DNA from 2 places in the Facklamia sp. HMSC062C11 genome. Region 2 is predicted to be linked to the other one. Evidence: predicted binding sites of a transcription regulator. Region 2 holds the regulator's gene; the other holds the start of a gene.
What was found. The regulator HrcA, encoded in region 2, represses chaperone genes, less so after heat shock. The targets are predictions, from matches to a motif close to TTAGCACTCNNNNNNNNNGAGTGCTAA.

Region 1: the regulator HrcA is predicted to act here: its motif matches at 5,632-5,658, upstream of HMPREF2758_RS00905 (co-chaperone GroES).

What each region holds. Positions count from the first base shown of each region.
Region 1 is NZ_KV802377.1:8-7,659, reverse strand. Features, by position in the region: gene tsaB (tRNA (adenosine(37)-N6)-threonylcarbamoyltransferase complex dimerization subunit type 1 TsaB) at 1-587, shown strand, start outside; gene HMPREF2758_RS00930 (GNAT family N-acetyltransferase) at 568-1,167, shown strand; gene rimI (ribosomal protein S18-alanine N-acetyltransferase) at 1,180-1,629, shown strand; gene tsaD (tRNA (adenosine(37)-N6)-threonylcarbamoyltransferase complex transferase subunit TsaD) at 1,631-2,668, shown strand; gene HMPREF2758_RS00915 (ABC-F family ATP-binding cassette domain-containing protein) at 2,732-4,702, opposite strand; gene HMPREF2758_RS00910 (redox-sensing transcriptional repressor Rex) at 4,877-5,500, shown strand; gene HMPREF2758_RS00905 (co-chaperone GroES) at 5,694-5,960, shown strand; gene groL (chaperonin GroEL) at 5,986-7,602, shown strand.
Region 2 is NZ_KV802385.1:77,839-85,490, forward strand. Features, by position in the region: gene rbfA (30S ribosome-binding factor RbfA) at 13-375, shown strand; gene truB (tRNA pseudouridine(55) synthase TruB) at 399-1,322, shown strand; gene ribF (riboflavin biosynthesis protein RibF) at 1,325-2,266, shown strand; gene hrcA (heat-inducible transcriptional repressor HrcA) at 2,412-3,431, shown strand; gene grpE (nucleotide exchange factor GrpE) at 3,445-4,074, shown strand; gene dnaK (molecular chaperone DnaK) at 4,160-5,998, shown strand; gene dnaJ (molecular chaperone DnaJ) at 6,081-7,229, shown strand; gene lepA (translation elongation factor 4) at 7,449-7,652, shown strand, end outside.

The DNA.
Region 1 (7,652 bases), on a different contig from region 2:
CGGGCTCTTACACCGGTATGCGGATTGGAGCAACTTTTGCTAAAACATGGGCGGTCGCCAAGTCGGTTCAACTATATTCTTTCTCCAGTTTAGCCGCTATGGCTAGTCAAATTTTAGATCATGATGCTCAGGCTTTAGTATTACCTATTATGAATGCTAGAAGGCAAAGTGTTTATGCTGGGGCTTATACATGGTGCGATGGCTACTTACAATCCATGCTCGAAGAAGGGCATTTTGATTTTGAATGTTGGTTAAAAGATCAATTGCTTCCGTTAGTGAACGGTAAAGACTACCGTAGGATTTATTGGGTCATTGATCAAGCGGGGGACCTTACTCCGCTTATTCATGAGCATCTCTTAGAATGGGACGGAACTTATCAAATCATTGAGGGACCTTCAGTACTAGTTACTCTTCAAAGATTACTATTTTTACCGACTAGCTTAGTCAGTGATCCAAATCTGTTCGTGCCTTTTTATGCGCATGAGAGCTTGGCTGAGCAAGAATGGGCTCAGAAACGGTCAGTTGAATTAGGTGCCAGTGAACAAGAAAGTTATGTGGAACAAACGGATGAAACCGACTTGTCTTAATAATTTTTTTAAATTTAACCAAGGGGTTCACCACCCTCATATGAAAGCCTTGGAAGCTTCTATTAAAGCTATGGCAGAAGGAGAAATGGTATATAAGCTTGCTAAACCTAATCAGCAAGATAGTATGATTAGATTGCGTTTAGCGACTTATGAAGATCTTCCGCAAATGGTTGAGATGGAGGGGAAGGCGTATCAGGGTTATCTGGCTTGGGATTTGAAGGACTTTGAGCGTGATTGGAAGTATAATCGAAATTTGGTGTATTTGGTATTAGAAAAAAGTAAGAATTCTGATTATCCTCTGGTCGGGATGATCACCGGTCGATTTGTGAAAGATTATAGTCACATCAGTCATTTATTGCTGTTACCGGAATATCAGGGTGTAGGCTTGGGTCACTCTATGCTAGAGTATTGGTTAAAGGCTAGTCGATACTTGGGGAAAAAATACACAACTTTAGAGGTTCGAGAATCGAATAGTCAGGCACAAAAATTTTATTACCAACATGATTTTATGCAAATTGGTAAAAAAAACTTTTATTACGATGATGGTGAAACAGCCCTCTTGTTAAAAAGATTCTTGTAAGGAAGATACAGTATGTTTCAAATATTTTATCAAGAACCTCCTCAGTGGATTCAGACCTACATTGAAGAAAACAACCAGATCTTTTCTTGGACACCATCAATGACTAAAGAAGACCTAGCCTTAGACTATAGTCATTTAATTGTGGCGATAGAGGATCGAAAAATAATGGGATATTGTGGTTGGCACCAAGTGCTTGATCAAGCAGAAATAACATATATTTTTGTAGACCCTAGTTGTCGCAAACAAGGGGTTGCCAAAGGATTGCTGCAAGCCATGGTGGATGAATTAACGAATCAGTCGGTTCAATCGATTTACCTTGAAGTACGTCGTCAAAATCTAGCAGCACGATCCTTGTATCACCAGGCTTGTTTTAATGTGCTGGCTTGCCGAAAGGATTATTATACAAGCCCATTGGATGATGCCTTGGTGATGCAGTTGGATTTAGTGAGGAAGGGGTCTTGAAATGAAAGAAGATCAATTAATTCTAGCAATTGAGTCGTCCTGCGATGAGACAAGTGTGGCGATCGTTAAAAACGGGGAGGAATTATTAGCTAATATTGTAGCTTCTCAGGTGAAGAGTCATATGCGCTTTGGGGGCGTTGTTCCAGAGGTTGCAAGTCGCCACCATGTAGAACAGATCACGCAAATCCTAACCATGGCTTTAGAAAAAGCCGGATTAGATAGTGTGGAGAAAGTGGATGCGATTGCTGTGACTCAAGGGCCTGGCTTAGTGGGCCCGTTACTTGTTGGTATAACCGCAGCTAAGACCCTCGCCTTTCTATATGATAAGCCTTTAATTGGGGTCAATCATCTAGCTGGGCATATTTTTGCAAGCCGCTTGGTGTATCCTTTGGAATATCCTCTTTTATCCCTGATTGTAAGTGGGGGACATACCGAGTTAGTTTGGATGGAACATGATAACGACTTTCGAGTTTTAGGAGAAACATTGGATGATGCGGTGGGTGAAGCCTATGATAAAGTAGGCCGGTTGATAGATTTACCCTATCCTGCTGGTAAGCATTTAGACCAATTGGCACATGAGGGAGATGCTAAGTTTTATGATATTCCAAGAGCCCTATTGGAAGAAGATTCTCTAGATTTTTCTTTTTCTGGGATGAAATCAGCAGTCATGAATACGGTGCATAATCTTCACCAAAGAGGTCAAAGCGTTAATTCTGTAGACCTAGCGGCCTCATTTCAAGCAGCGGTAATAGAGGTGTTATTGACCAAGGTTGATCGAGCTATGTCAATGAATCCCGCGGCAAAACAATTTGTTTTGGCAGGAGGCGTAGCTGCTAATTCAGGTTTGCGCTCAGCGCTTGAATGCTTATTCCGAGAAAAATACCCTCAAACAAAACTGTTGATTCCACCTTTGTCTTTATGCGGGGATAATGCAGCGATGATTGCAGCAGCAGCTTATCCATTATATTTAGCAGGAGATTTTTCAAGATTAGATCTAAATGCACGACCAGATATGGATTTCCGCGATGAGATAGATTAAAAGAAATTTAAGTGAGTTACAATAAAAAACGTTAACCCCCTAAGTTAGGAGGGTTAACGTTTTTTAGATAGTCAATCCGGGGTTTTCCGCTTCGAAATCTTCCAGCGCAAGAGTCGCGGTCTCCCACTTTTCCAACGCTTGATCAATATTATCTTGACAAAGTTTTAAAGCTTGGTCGAGTTTTAAAAGTTGATCTTGATCATTAGCGTGGGAGGCTTCGATCATCTTTTCGTGAAGTTTTTGTTTTTCATCTTCAAGTTGATCATTGTCTTCGAGAGCTTCTTCCACGGCAGTTAATAATTTGCGGTACTCTCGTTTAAGTTGTTTATTCTCTTCATAGCTATTTATCTTAGAGGGTTTTGCGATAGGTGAGGCCTCTTTACTTTGGCTATTCTCCTGAAAGGCGGCTTGTTCTTTTTTCTTTGCCATATAGTAATCAAAATCACCTAAGTAGAGAGTTCCTCCGTCGGGATGAAGTTCAAAAACTTTTGAAGCAATGCGATTGATAAAGTAGCGATCATGTGAAACGAAGAGTAAAGTGCCATCGTATTCAATAAGGGCTTGTTCTAAGACCTCTTTTGAATCAATATCTAAGTGGTTGGTGGGTTCGTCAAGAATCAAAGTATTATCATGATCGCAAGCGAGTAAGGCTAGGGCTAAGCGAGCCTTTTCTCCTCCGCTTAATAAGCTGACTTTTTTATCCACACTATCTGAATCAAAGAGAAAAGAGGCTAGAATTGATCGGATTTTCCATTCATCGGTTGTATCGTGTGCCTGCCATAGGGTTTCAAGAACGGTTAAATTACCATCAAGTGCATTGACGTTTTGAGCATAATAGCCGTAGTCAACATTACTACCGAAATTAACCTGCCCGGCTTTTGGGGGGAGTTGACCGATTAGGGTTTTTAATAAGGTCGATTTTCCAATTCCGTTTGGGCCGACAATGGCGATAGCATCTTGCTTGCGTAAGTCTAAGTCGATCCCATGACTGAGAGGAGGGACATTCGGATAGCCAATGGCGAGCTCTTGGCATTCAATAACCCGTTCGCCAGACTCACTCATTGTGGAAAATTGAATACGTGGTGCTTGCTTGTCCTGGAGAGGTTTATCGATTCGCTGCATTTTATCTAACTGTTTCCGACGACTTTGGGCACGTTTGGTCGTAGAAGCGCGGACAATATTCTTTTGAATAAAGTCTTCTAGTTTAGCGATTTGGCTTTGTTGTTTAAGGTATTCTTTCCATTCTTTAGCTTGCCGTGTTGCTTTTTCTTCTACATAGTAACTATAATTTCCCTTATAATGATGGAACTCTTGGTGACGTAATTCATAGACCTGATTGACCACGTTGTCTAGGAAGTAGCGATCATGAGAGACAATTAGAAGGGCTCCTTGATAGGTTTGTAGGAAGGACTCTAACCAAGCCAATGTTTCCATATCAAGATGATTGGTGGGTTCATCAAGAATCAGTAAATCGTAATCCTTGAGAAGTATAGCCGCTAAAGCAAGCCTTGTTTTTTGACCGCCGGAGAGGCTTTGAATGGGACGGTCATAATCTTCTTCTGTAAAACCAAAACCATGGAGGACTGTCCGGATGTCGGATTCAATTTGAAAGGCATTTTTTTCTTCAAGAGCGAGATTGAGTTGGTCATATTTTTTTAGGGCTTCATGGTATTGGGGATCGTCGATAAGCCCTTCTTTAGCTAATAGACTCACTTCGTCTGCGGCTTGTATAGCTTGCTCTCGTAGTTGTAACTTATCTTTAAAGACACTTTCCATTTCTTCCCAAATGGACTTGGGGGAATGGAGAGCGACATGCTGTTCTAAATAGCCGATTTTTAATCCCTTGGCTTTAGCGATGTGACCGTTATTAATGGGTTCTTGTCCCATAATTTGTTTAAGCAAGGTCGATTTACCGGTTCCATTTCGTCCGACTAATGCGATACGGTCTCTTTCTTGAATTGAAAAATTAACCTTTTCATAAAGAGTTTCATCGCCAAAGCGCCGACTGACATCATGAGCTTGAAGTAAAATCATCGCCGTCATCCTTTCTAGTAAGATTCATTATACCATGTTTCGCGAAAATCATATAGATTAACTAGATAGAAGCATGATTTGAAATTGGCAGAAATGTCAAATGATGATATACTAATAAATAGAGAATGTTAATAAATGAAGATGATTTATCAAAAAACAGAATGGAGGCGAACAATGACTCAAAAAATACCAAAGGCAACAGCTAAACGTTTGCCAATTTACCACCGTTATTTACGATTCTTGTATAATGCGGGCAAGGATAGAATTTCGTCTTCTGAATTAAGTGAAGCAGTAAAAGTAGATAGTGCAACGATTCGAAGGGATTTTTCATATTTTGGTGCATTGGGCAAAAGAGGCTATGGCTACGATGTAGAATATTTATTGCAATTTTTCTCTAAGGCTCTAAACCAGGATCAATTGATCACGACGGCTTTAATTGGTGTTGGATCTTTGGGAAATGCTTTGCTAAACTATAATTTTCGCAAGTCAAATAATGTCCGTATTGGATTGGCTTTTGACATTAACCCAGATCTTATTGGTAGTAAACATGGTCAAGTTCCGATCTACTCGATGGATGAGATGGAGGAACAATTGAAGAAGAATCAAGTGAAGGTGGCGATTTTAACGGTTCCTCAAGAGGTAGCTGAACAAGTGATGGAACGCCTAATTGCAGTAGGGATAAGGGGAGTATTGAATTTTACGCCACTTCGTTTTCAAGTTCCTGACCATGTTCGGGTTCAGAATGTTGATTTAACAAATGAGTTGCAGACCTTGATATATTTTATTGATCAGGAATAGTAGCGAAGTAGGGAGAAATCTTAAAAAATTGAGAGACCGCGATCATAGGATCGGGGTCTTTTTTCTTTGGAGAGAAGGGCAAACATTTCCCTTGCTTTTTAGAAAGTCATCTACTATAATAAAGATAGAGGTTAGCACTTGGCGATTAAGAGTGCTAACCCTGGAATGAAGGATGAAAAATGGAGGGAACACAATGTTAAAACCATTAGCAAAACGTATTGTATTAAAAGCCAAAGAAGCAGAATCAACTACAGCCAGTGGCTTTGTATTACCAACTGCTGCTCAAGAAAAACAACAAATCGGGCAAGTAGTTGCCTTAGGAAATGAAATTGAAGAAAAAGACGGTATTAAAGTTGGCGATCAAGTGATCTATAAGTCTTTTGCAGCAACAGAAGTTAATGATAATAATGAAGACTTTGTTATTATTGAACTTAAAGAAGTTCTAGCAGTTGTTGAATAGTCAAATAGAGTAGAGGAGAGAGATTATGGCTAAAGAATTAAAATTTTCAGAAGATGCACGTGCAGCCTTACTTCGAGGCGTGGATATTTTAGCAAATACAGTTAAAACAACCATTGGTCCTAAAGGACGAAATGTGGTTTTAGATAAGACTTATGGATCTCCATTAATTACTAATGATGGAGTGACGATCGCTAAAGAAATCGAATTAGAAGATCGTTACGAAAATATGGGAGCTCAATTGGTTCAAGAAGTCGCTTCAAAAACAAATGATATCGCAGGTGACGGAACAACAACAGCGACCGTATTAACTCAAGCGATTGCCCGCGAAGGAATGAAGAACGTTACTGCAGGGGCAAATCCAATTGGTATCCGCCGAGGAATTGATAAAGCGACTCAAACAGCAGTTAAGGCGCTGAAAGAATTATCGCAACCTGTTTCTTCGAAAGAATCTATTGCTCAAGTAGCAGCTGTTTCATCGGGTGAAGTGCGTATTGGTGAATTGATTGCGGATGCGATGGAAAAAGTAGGTAATGATGGAGTCATCACTATTGAAGATTCACAAACGATTGACACTGAATTATCTGTTGTAGAAGGTATGCAATTCGACCGTGGTTATTTATCACAATATATGGTAACGGATAACGAAAAAATGGTTGCGGAATTAGAAAATCCATATGTCTTTATTACAGATCGTAAAATTTCTAATATTCAAGATATCTTGCCATTGCTTGAATCAATTATGCAATCAGGTCGTCCACTCTTAATGATTGCAGAAGATGTTGAAGGAGAAGCTTTACCTACATTGGTGTTGAACAAATTACGTGGTACATTAAATGTAGTTGCTGTAAAAGCACCTGGATTCGGAGATCGCCGTAAAGCAATGTTAGAAGATATTGCTGTTCTAACGGGAGCAACTGTTATCTCTGAAGAATTAGGCTTCGAATTAAAAGATGCTACGGTTGATCATCTTGGAAAGACTGCGAAAGTGACCGTTACAAAAGATAACACAACCATTGTCCAAGGTGGTGGAGATTCAGATAAAATTCAAGAACGGGTTAAATTGTTACGTAAACAACTTGAAGAAACCACTTCAAGCTATGATAAGGAAAAACTTCAAGAACGCATCGCTAAATTAGCCGGTGGTGTTGCGGTGATCAAAGTGGGTGCTGCAACCGAAACCGCTCAAAAAGAAATTAAATTAAGAATTGAAGATGCTTTGAATGCAACTCGTGCAGCAGTTGAAGAAGGAATTGTTCCTGGTGGGGGTACAGCATACTTAACCATCAAACAAGAAGTTGAAGCAACTGAAACTGAAACTGATGATGAAGCAACTGGTGTGAAAATTGTTGCTCGTGCTTTAGAAGAGCCAATTCGTCAAATCGCTCAAAATGCTGGTAAAGAAGGATCAGTAGTTGTCAACGAAGTTCTCAACGCAAAGAAAGGTACAGGATATAACGCTGCTACAGATAAGTATGAAGATATGATTCAAGCAGGAATTGTTGATCCTACTAAAGTCACTCGTTCTGCCTTACAAAATGCTACTTCAGTTGCTGCTCTGCTATTAACGACTGAAGCGATTGTTGCAGAAATCCCTAAAGATACTCCTGAACCTGCGGGACCACAAATGGGTGGCATGATGTAATCAGGATTTCATAGTAAATGAATTTAAGAGAGGCTGTGACACAAGTCTCA
Region 2 (7,652 bases):
GGAGGTGGCAGGATGTCGAACCATCGCTTAGGAAGAGTACGTCAAGAAATTTTAAAAGAAGTCAATGATATCTTGTATTTTACAGTGAAGGATCCGCGGGTTGAAGGAGTAACGATCACTGATGTCGATTTGACGGGCGATTTACAGCACGCGACCATTTATTATTCGACGCTGTCGGACTTAGCTAGTCAACGGAAGAAGACCCAAGAGGGCTTAGAGGCAGTAACCGGAAAAGTGCGGTCAGAACTCGGAAAACGACTTCGCCTTTATAAGGCACCTGAGATCGTTTTTGAACGGGATCGATCAGTTGATTATGGAAACCATATTGATCAATTAATCGATCAAATTAAAGCCAAAGAAGACTCAGTGGACTAAAGATAGAATCATGGAGGAAAGCAATGTATAACGGATTGATCGCCATTTGGAAAGAAAGCGGCATGACCTCCCATGACGTGGTGTTTCAACTGAGGAAGATTTTTGCGATGAAGAAAATTGGACATACAGGTACCCTAGACCCCGATGTAGAAGGGGTCTTGTTGGTTTGCCTAGGCCAAGGGACCAAGCTGGTTGATTATTTAATGGATGGGAGAAAGTTGTATCAAGGGGAAGTAACACTTGGAATTGCAACTGACACGCAAGATGCAAGTGGGCAAGTCATTGATCAAAAACCGATTCAAGTTGCGATTGGAGATTCGCTGATTGATCGTGTTTTATCTGGATTTAATGGTTGGATCGATCAAGAAGCCCCCCTTTATTCCGCGGTTAAGGTCAATGGTAAAAAACTCTATGAATATGCTCGAGCTGGAATCGAGGTAGATCCTCCAATACGATCGGTTTGGGTGGATTATTTTAAACGAACAGGACCTAGTATTTATAATCCAAATCAACGTACTCAATGCTTTAACTTTGAAGTATCCTGTGGCAAGGGGACCTATGTACGAACCTTAGCAGTTGATGCTGGTAAGAAGTTAGCTTATCCGGCTCATATGTCTAAACTTGAACGATTGGCGACAGGTGGTTTTAATAAGGATCAATCATGGTCCTTAGACCAATTAAGAATTTTAAAGGAAGAAGGACGGTTGGATCAAGCTGTCATTCCATTGGAAGTAGCGGTTGCTAACTTGCCTCGCTATGACTTAAGCTCTGAACAAGCCCAAAAAGTTCAAAATGGTGTCCTATTAGAGAAGGATTATTTTGATATTCTACCTGATCCTTATTTAGCTTTATTTGAGGAGGATCGCTTGCTGGCCATTTATCAAGTTCATCCCAAAAAAACAGATTATTTGAAACCTTATAAGATGTTTCCTAAGGAAGAAGGTTAATTATGAAGACAGTCATTTTGAATCATCCTTATGCGAAAGATGACTTGATTGATACGGAGATTGTCCTTGCTTTGGGTTTTTTTGACGGTGTTCATCTTGGCCATCAAAAGGTGATTGAGCGTGCTCTTCAGATAGGAAAAGCTAAAGGCTATTCAGTCGCCGTTTTGACCTTCAATCATACTCCGAAACTTATTTTTGAAAAAATTCATCCTCATGAGTTTGATTATTTAACAGATTTGCGTCATAAAATGACACGCTTTGAAGCTCTGGGGGTAGATATCGTTTATGTGGCTGACTTTACTTGGGATTTAGCGCATTTAAGCCCGGAAGAATTTGTGGAACAATATATTGTAGCTTTGGGCGCCAAAGAGGTTGTTGCAGGTTTTGATTATACGTATGGACCTCGAGAAATTGCTAATATGAGCACCTTACCGATTCATAGTCAAAATCGTTTTATGGTTCATGATGTCAGCCCGATTTTGATTGAGGGTCAGAAGATAGCTTCATCGACGATTCGTCAATTATTGTTACAATCGAAAATTCAAGAAGCAAACCAAGCATTAGGGTATATTTACCAAACATCGGGTCAAGTGATTAACGGTGAAAAGCGCGGAAGAACACTAGGGTTTCCAACAGCTAATATTGCCAGCGATTATAATCAAGTCATTCCAGGTATTGGCGTTTATGTCGTTGAATTAAAGCTTAAAGATCAATGGTATCCTGCGATGGCCTCAATTGGATATAATGTTACCTTCAAAGCCTTGGAAGAGCCTTCTATTGAAGTAAATATTTTTGATTTTGACCGAATGATTTATGGCGAACACGTGGAGATCCGTTGGCACTCTTTTCTACGTCCTGAGCTAAAATTTGATTCCGCTCAGGGACTGATTGATCAGTTGAATCAAGATCGTGTCAATAGTTTAGCATATTTTAAACAACTATAAATAGTATTCTAACAAGGCGTTAGCACTCTTTTGCAAAGAGTGCTAATTTTTTTAGAAAAAAGCTTGACAAAGTATGGATTAGAGGTTAAACTAAAGACAGTTAGCACTCAGATATTAAAAGTGCTAATTAAGTGAGGTGATGGAAATGTTAACGCCGAGACAACATGAGATCCTTGATCTGATTGTTCGTCTTTATGCGAGTTTAGAATCGCCAGTCGGTTCCAAGACCTTGTTGAAAAAGAGCTTATTAGAAGTATCACCAGCAACGATTCGGAATGAGATGGTGGTTTTAGAAAAGAACGGGTATATAGTGAAGGCACATACGTCTTCTGGGCGGATCCCTTCCTATGAAGGTTATCGTTATTATGTAGACCGTTTGATCCATCATGAAAACCGAAGCCTCGCTGACCAATATCAAAGCGACCGCCAAGCCGTCAAAGAAATATTTGACAATCGTAGTCAGGATTCTTTTAAAATGGCAAAGATGGTTGCAGATCTCTTAGTCTCTTTGACTAATTATCCGACATTAATCTTTGAACAGAGTAATGAGGAGCACTTAATTGATAATTTTAAGCTAGTTCACCTGTCTGACCATCAAGTAATGTTGGTCTTACTAACAAATTTGGGCTATGTCGAAAGTCGTATTTATACGATGCAGTTCGATCTTAACCCACAGGTGATGAACGAGCTTATTCAGCTCTTGAATGACGAATTAATAGGCGTTTCTTTAGAAGATGCTTATCAACGGCTCAAGTTAACCATTCCTATGCTAATGCAGAGACGATTTGGCATTGCCTATGATTTTTCGGATCTGGTTGAAAGAGCTATCCATCAAGTGAAGGGCCAACGCTATCAAGTTTTGGCTAAGAATAACCTATTTGACTTGATTGGCGCTCAAGAAGATGTCTCTCATTTTAAAGATTTGTTCAATTTAATAGACGGGTCGAAAGAAATCTTTGAATTGTTAGAACAAAGAGATTTAGGTATTGATGTTTTGTTTGGTCAGGATTTCCTGCCAGTTGGCAATGAACACCTTGCGTTGGTCACTGGGACTGTTAAGCAGGATAACCAAAAAATGACCATCGGTATACTAGGACCTTCCACCATGCGATTTACTCGTATTATCGCATTGATGGAGCAAGTGCTAATCGAATTTAATCATTAAAGGAGGTCATTTAGTGACAGAGAATCAAATGAATCATGATGAAGAGATCACCCTGAATGAAAATCAGGAAGTCAGTCATCCGGAAGCATCCAATCATTCAACAGATGAGGATGTGTTAACAGAAGCTGAAGTCGAAATTATTCCAGAGGATGATAAGACAGAAGATTCCGCAGAAGAAATCCAATCGGAGGCCGTTGATATTCAAGCTTATGAAGATAAAATTGATCAATTAGAGGATCATAATCTCAGACTACAAGCGGAAATTGCTAATATGCAGCGATCGAATAGTCGTGAACGAAGTGAAGCAGCTAAGTATCGGTCGCAATCCTTAGCCAAAAAGTTATTGGATGCGATTGATAATTTAGAAAGGGCCTTAGCGGTTAAAGCGGATAATGAAGAAGCCTTAGCGATTCATAAAGGAGTTGAGATGGTTTACCAACAAATCTTAGCAGCCTTTAAGGAAGAAAAAATTGAGGTCATCGATCCATTAAATGAACCTTTTGACCCGAATTTCCATCAGGCCGTAACCACTCAACCGGTTCAAGAAGGGCAGCAAGCAGATCATGTCGTGCAAGTGTTACAAAAAGGCTATATATTAGACGATCGGATCATTCGTCCAGCGATGGTGATCGTTTCCGCATAATGAGTGATCAATAATCATAAAATTAGTAAATTCAATATTAATAAAATTCTAGGTAAACGAAATTTAAATAAAGGAGAAATGCATTATGGCTAAAATTATAGGTATTGACTTAGGTACAACAAACTCAGCAGTTGCCGTACTTGAAGGTGGCGAAGCAAAAATTATTCCAAACCCAGAAGGAAACCGTACTACGCCTTCAGTGGTTGCTTTCAAAAATGGTGAGATTCAAGTCGGTGAAGTCGCAAAACGTCAAGCAGTAACCAACCCTCATACCGTTGCTTCTGTAAAACGTCATATGGGTGAAGCAGGCTTCAAGGTTGAAGCAGCAGGAAAAGAATATACAGCTCAAGAAATCTCAGCAATGATCTTACAACATTTAAAATCTTATGCTGAAGAATATTTAGGAGATAAGGTAGACAAAGCAGTTATTACGGTTCCAGCTTATTTTAATGATGCTCAACGTCAAGCAACGAAAGATGCTGGTAAAATTGCTGGTCTCGAAGTTGAACGGATTGTTAATGAGCCAACGGCTGCAGCTTTAGCTTATGGACTTGATAAAACAGATAAAGAAGAAAAAGTTCTTGTCTTTGACTTAGGGGGCGGAACCTTCGACGTATCCATTCTTGAATTAGGTGATGGAGTCTTTGATGTTCTGGCCACAGCTGGTGATAATAAACTAGGTGGGGATGACTTTGACCAAAAAATTATTGATTTCTTAGTTGAAGAATTTAAGAAAGAGCATTCAATCGACTTATCTAAAGATAAGATGGCCTTACAACGGTTAAAAGATGCTGCTGAAAAAGCTAAGAAAGACCTTTCAGGAGTTACTTCAACTCAAATTTCCTTACCATTTATTACGGCAACGGATGAAGGACCTCTTCACTTGGAATCAACCTTATCTCGGGCAAAATTCGATGAATTAACTCATGATTTGGTAGATCGAACTAAGAATCCAGTTCGTCAAGCTTTGAAAGATGCAGGTTTAGATCGTTCTGAAATCGATGAAGTAATCTTAGTGGGTGGTTCTACACGGATTCCTGCTGTTCAAGAAGCCGTTAAACGTGAAACCGGAAAAGATCCTAACAAATCGGTTAACCCAGACGAAGTTGTAGCTATGGGGGCAGCGATTCAAGGGGGAGTTATTTCGGGCGATGTGAAGGATATTGTCCTCTTAGACGTAACACCACTATCATTAGGAATTGAAACAATGGGTGGCGTCTTCACTAAGTTAATCGATCGTAATACAACGATCCCAACTTCTAAGTCTCAAGTCTTCTCTACAGCAGCAGATAACCAACCGGCAGTAGATGTTCATGTCTTACAAGGTGAACGTGAAATGGCGGCTGATAACAAGACACTTGGACGTTTCCAATTAACAGATATTCCAGCTGCACCAAGAGGCGTTCCACAAATTGAAGTGACCTTTGATATTGATAAGAATGGTATCGTGAATGTATCTGCTAAGGACCTAGGTACTAATAAAGAACAATCGATTACTATCAAATCTTCTTCAGGTCTATCCGATGAAGAAATTGATCGCATGGTGAAAGATGCTGAAGCGAATGCTGAATCAGATAAGAAACGTCGTGAGGAAGCAGATCTACGTAATGAAGTGGATCAATTAGTCTTCACTACCAATAAGACCTTGGATGAATTAAAGGGCAATGATAATATTTCTGAAGATGAAATTAAGAAGGCTGAAGATGCTCGTGATGAATTGAAGGCAGCGATTGAAGCCAATGATCTTGATCAAATGAAGGAAAAACGTGATGCTTTAATGGAAGTTGTTCAAAACTTATCCGTTAAACTTTACGAACAAGCAGCTAAACAAGCTCAAAGTCAAGAAGCAAGTCAAGCAAATGACGGTCAATCTGCATCGGATGATAATGTGGTTGATGCAGACTTTGAAGAAGTAGACGAATAATCTAAAAGACATTACTTGGGGGCTGGGAGTTCTTCCCAGCCTTCCATTTTAACGAGTTTGTAATAAGGGAGAGGAGTAGACGATGGCAGAAAAACGAGATTATTATGATATCCTGGGGGTATCGCGCGATGCCTCGGATGCCGAGATAAAAAAAGCTTATCGTAAATTATCAAAAAAATACCATCCCGATATTAATAAGGAAGCTGACGCTGAAGAAAAATTTAAAGAAGTGTCGGAAGCTTATGAAGTATTAAGTGACGCACAAAAGCGAGCTGCTTATGACCAATATGGTCACGCCTCGACGGATCCTAATTTTGGACAAGGCTTTGGTGGTTTTGGTGGCTTCTCAGGAGCCTCTGATTTTGGCTTCGATGATATTCTTAATTCCTTCTTTGGCGGCGCTGCTGGTGGTCAAGCTTATCGTTCAGCTAATGCCCCACAGAAGGGGAGAGATTTACAATATCGGATTAAATTGACGTTTGAAGAAGCGATATTTGGTAAGGAAACAACGATTAAATATAATCGCAATGAAGAATGTCATAGCTGTCATGGCAATGGTGCTAAGCCCGGTACTAAACCAGTCACTTGTCATAAGTGTCATGGATCCGGGACTATTCAAGTTGAACGCTCAACGCCATTTGGTCGTGTGATGACTCAAACTACCTGTGATGTCTGTCATGGTAGCGGAAAAGAAATTAAAGAAAAATGCCCAACCTGTCATGGTTCAGGGATTGAATCACAAAGCCATTCGGTTAAGGTAACAATTCCAGCAGGAGTTGAAGATGGAAATCAAATGCGCTTAGCTAATCAAGGAGAAGCTGGACGAAACGGTGGACCTTATGGTGACCTCTATGTTGTCTTCCAGGTACAATCTTCTAAGACCTTTAAACGGCGAGGTTCTCAGATTTACTATCAATTACCGATTAGTTTCTCTCAAGCTGCATTAGGGGATGAAATTGAGATACCGACGGTTCATGGTAAGGTGAAATTCAAGATTCCGGCTGGTACACAAACGGGAACAAGCTTCCGTTTAAGAGGTAAGGGAGCTCCGGATATTAATACCGGACGAACCGGTGATCAAGAGGTACAGGTAGAAGTCGTGACACCAAAGAAACTAACCGATAAGCAAAAAGAATTGTTGAAGGCTTTCGCCAAAGAGTCTGGTGAATCTGTTAAACAAGACGATGGAAGTTTCTTTGATAAGATGCGAGATATGTTTAATAATGATTAATATTATAAAGCAGACTAGCACGAGGTGTGGGTCTGCTTTTTATTGATTATTAGCTGAGGCGATTGAGCGCTCTATTTTTCGTTAAGAACGAGTCTTTATTTCAGGAGTTTAGCCCGTCCTTATTTTACAAATAAATAATAACTAGAACTATCTATCCTTATAGATTTTTGATAAGATTAAGGGTGATGATTGATAATGCAGTGAAGGAAGTGACTGAATTTGGATATAAATGAACTAAAAAAACGTCAAGAGCGGATTCGAAATTTCTCAATTGTAGCTCATATTGACCACGGTAAATCGACGCTAGCAGATCGTATTTTGCAACAGACCCATACCGTTGCTGAGCGTGATATGAAAGCACAACTATTGGATTCCATGGATTTAGAACGGGAACGTGGCATTACTATCAAGCTTAATGCTGTC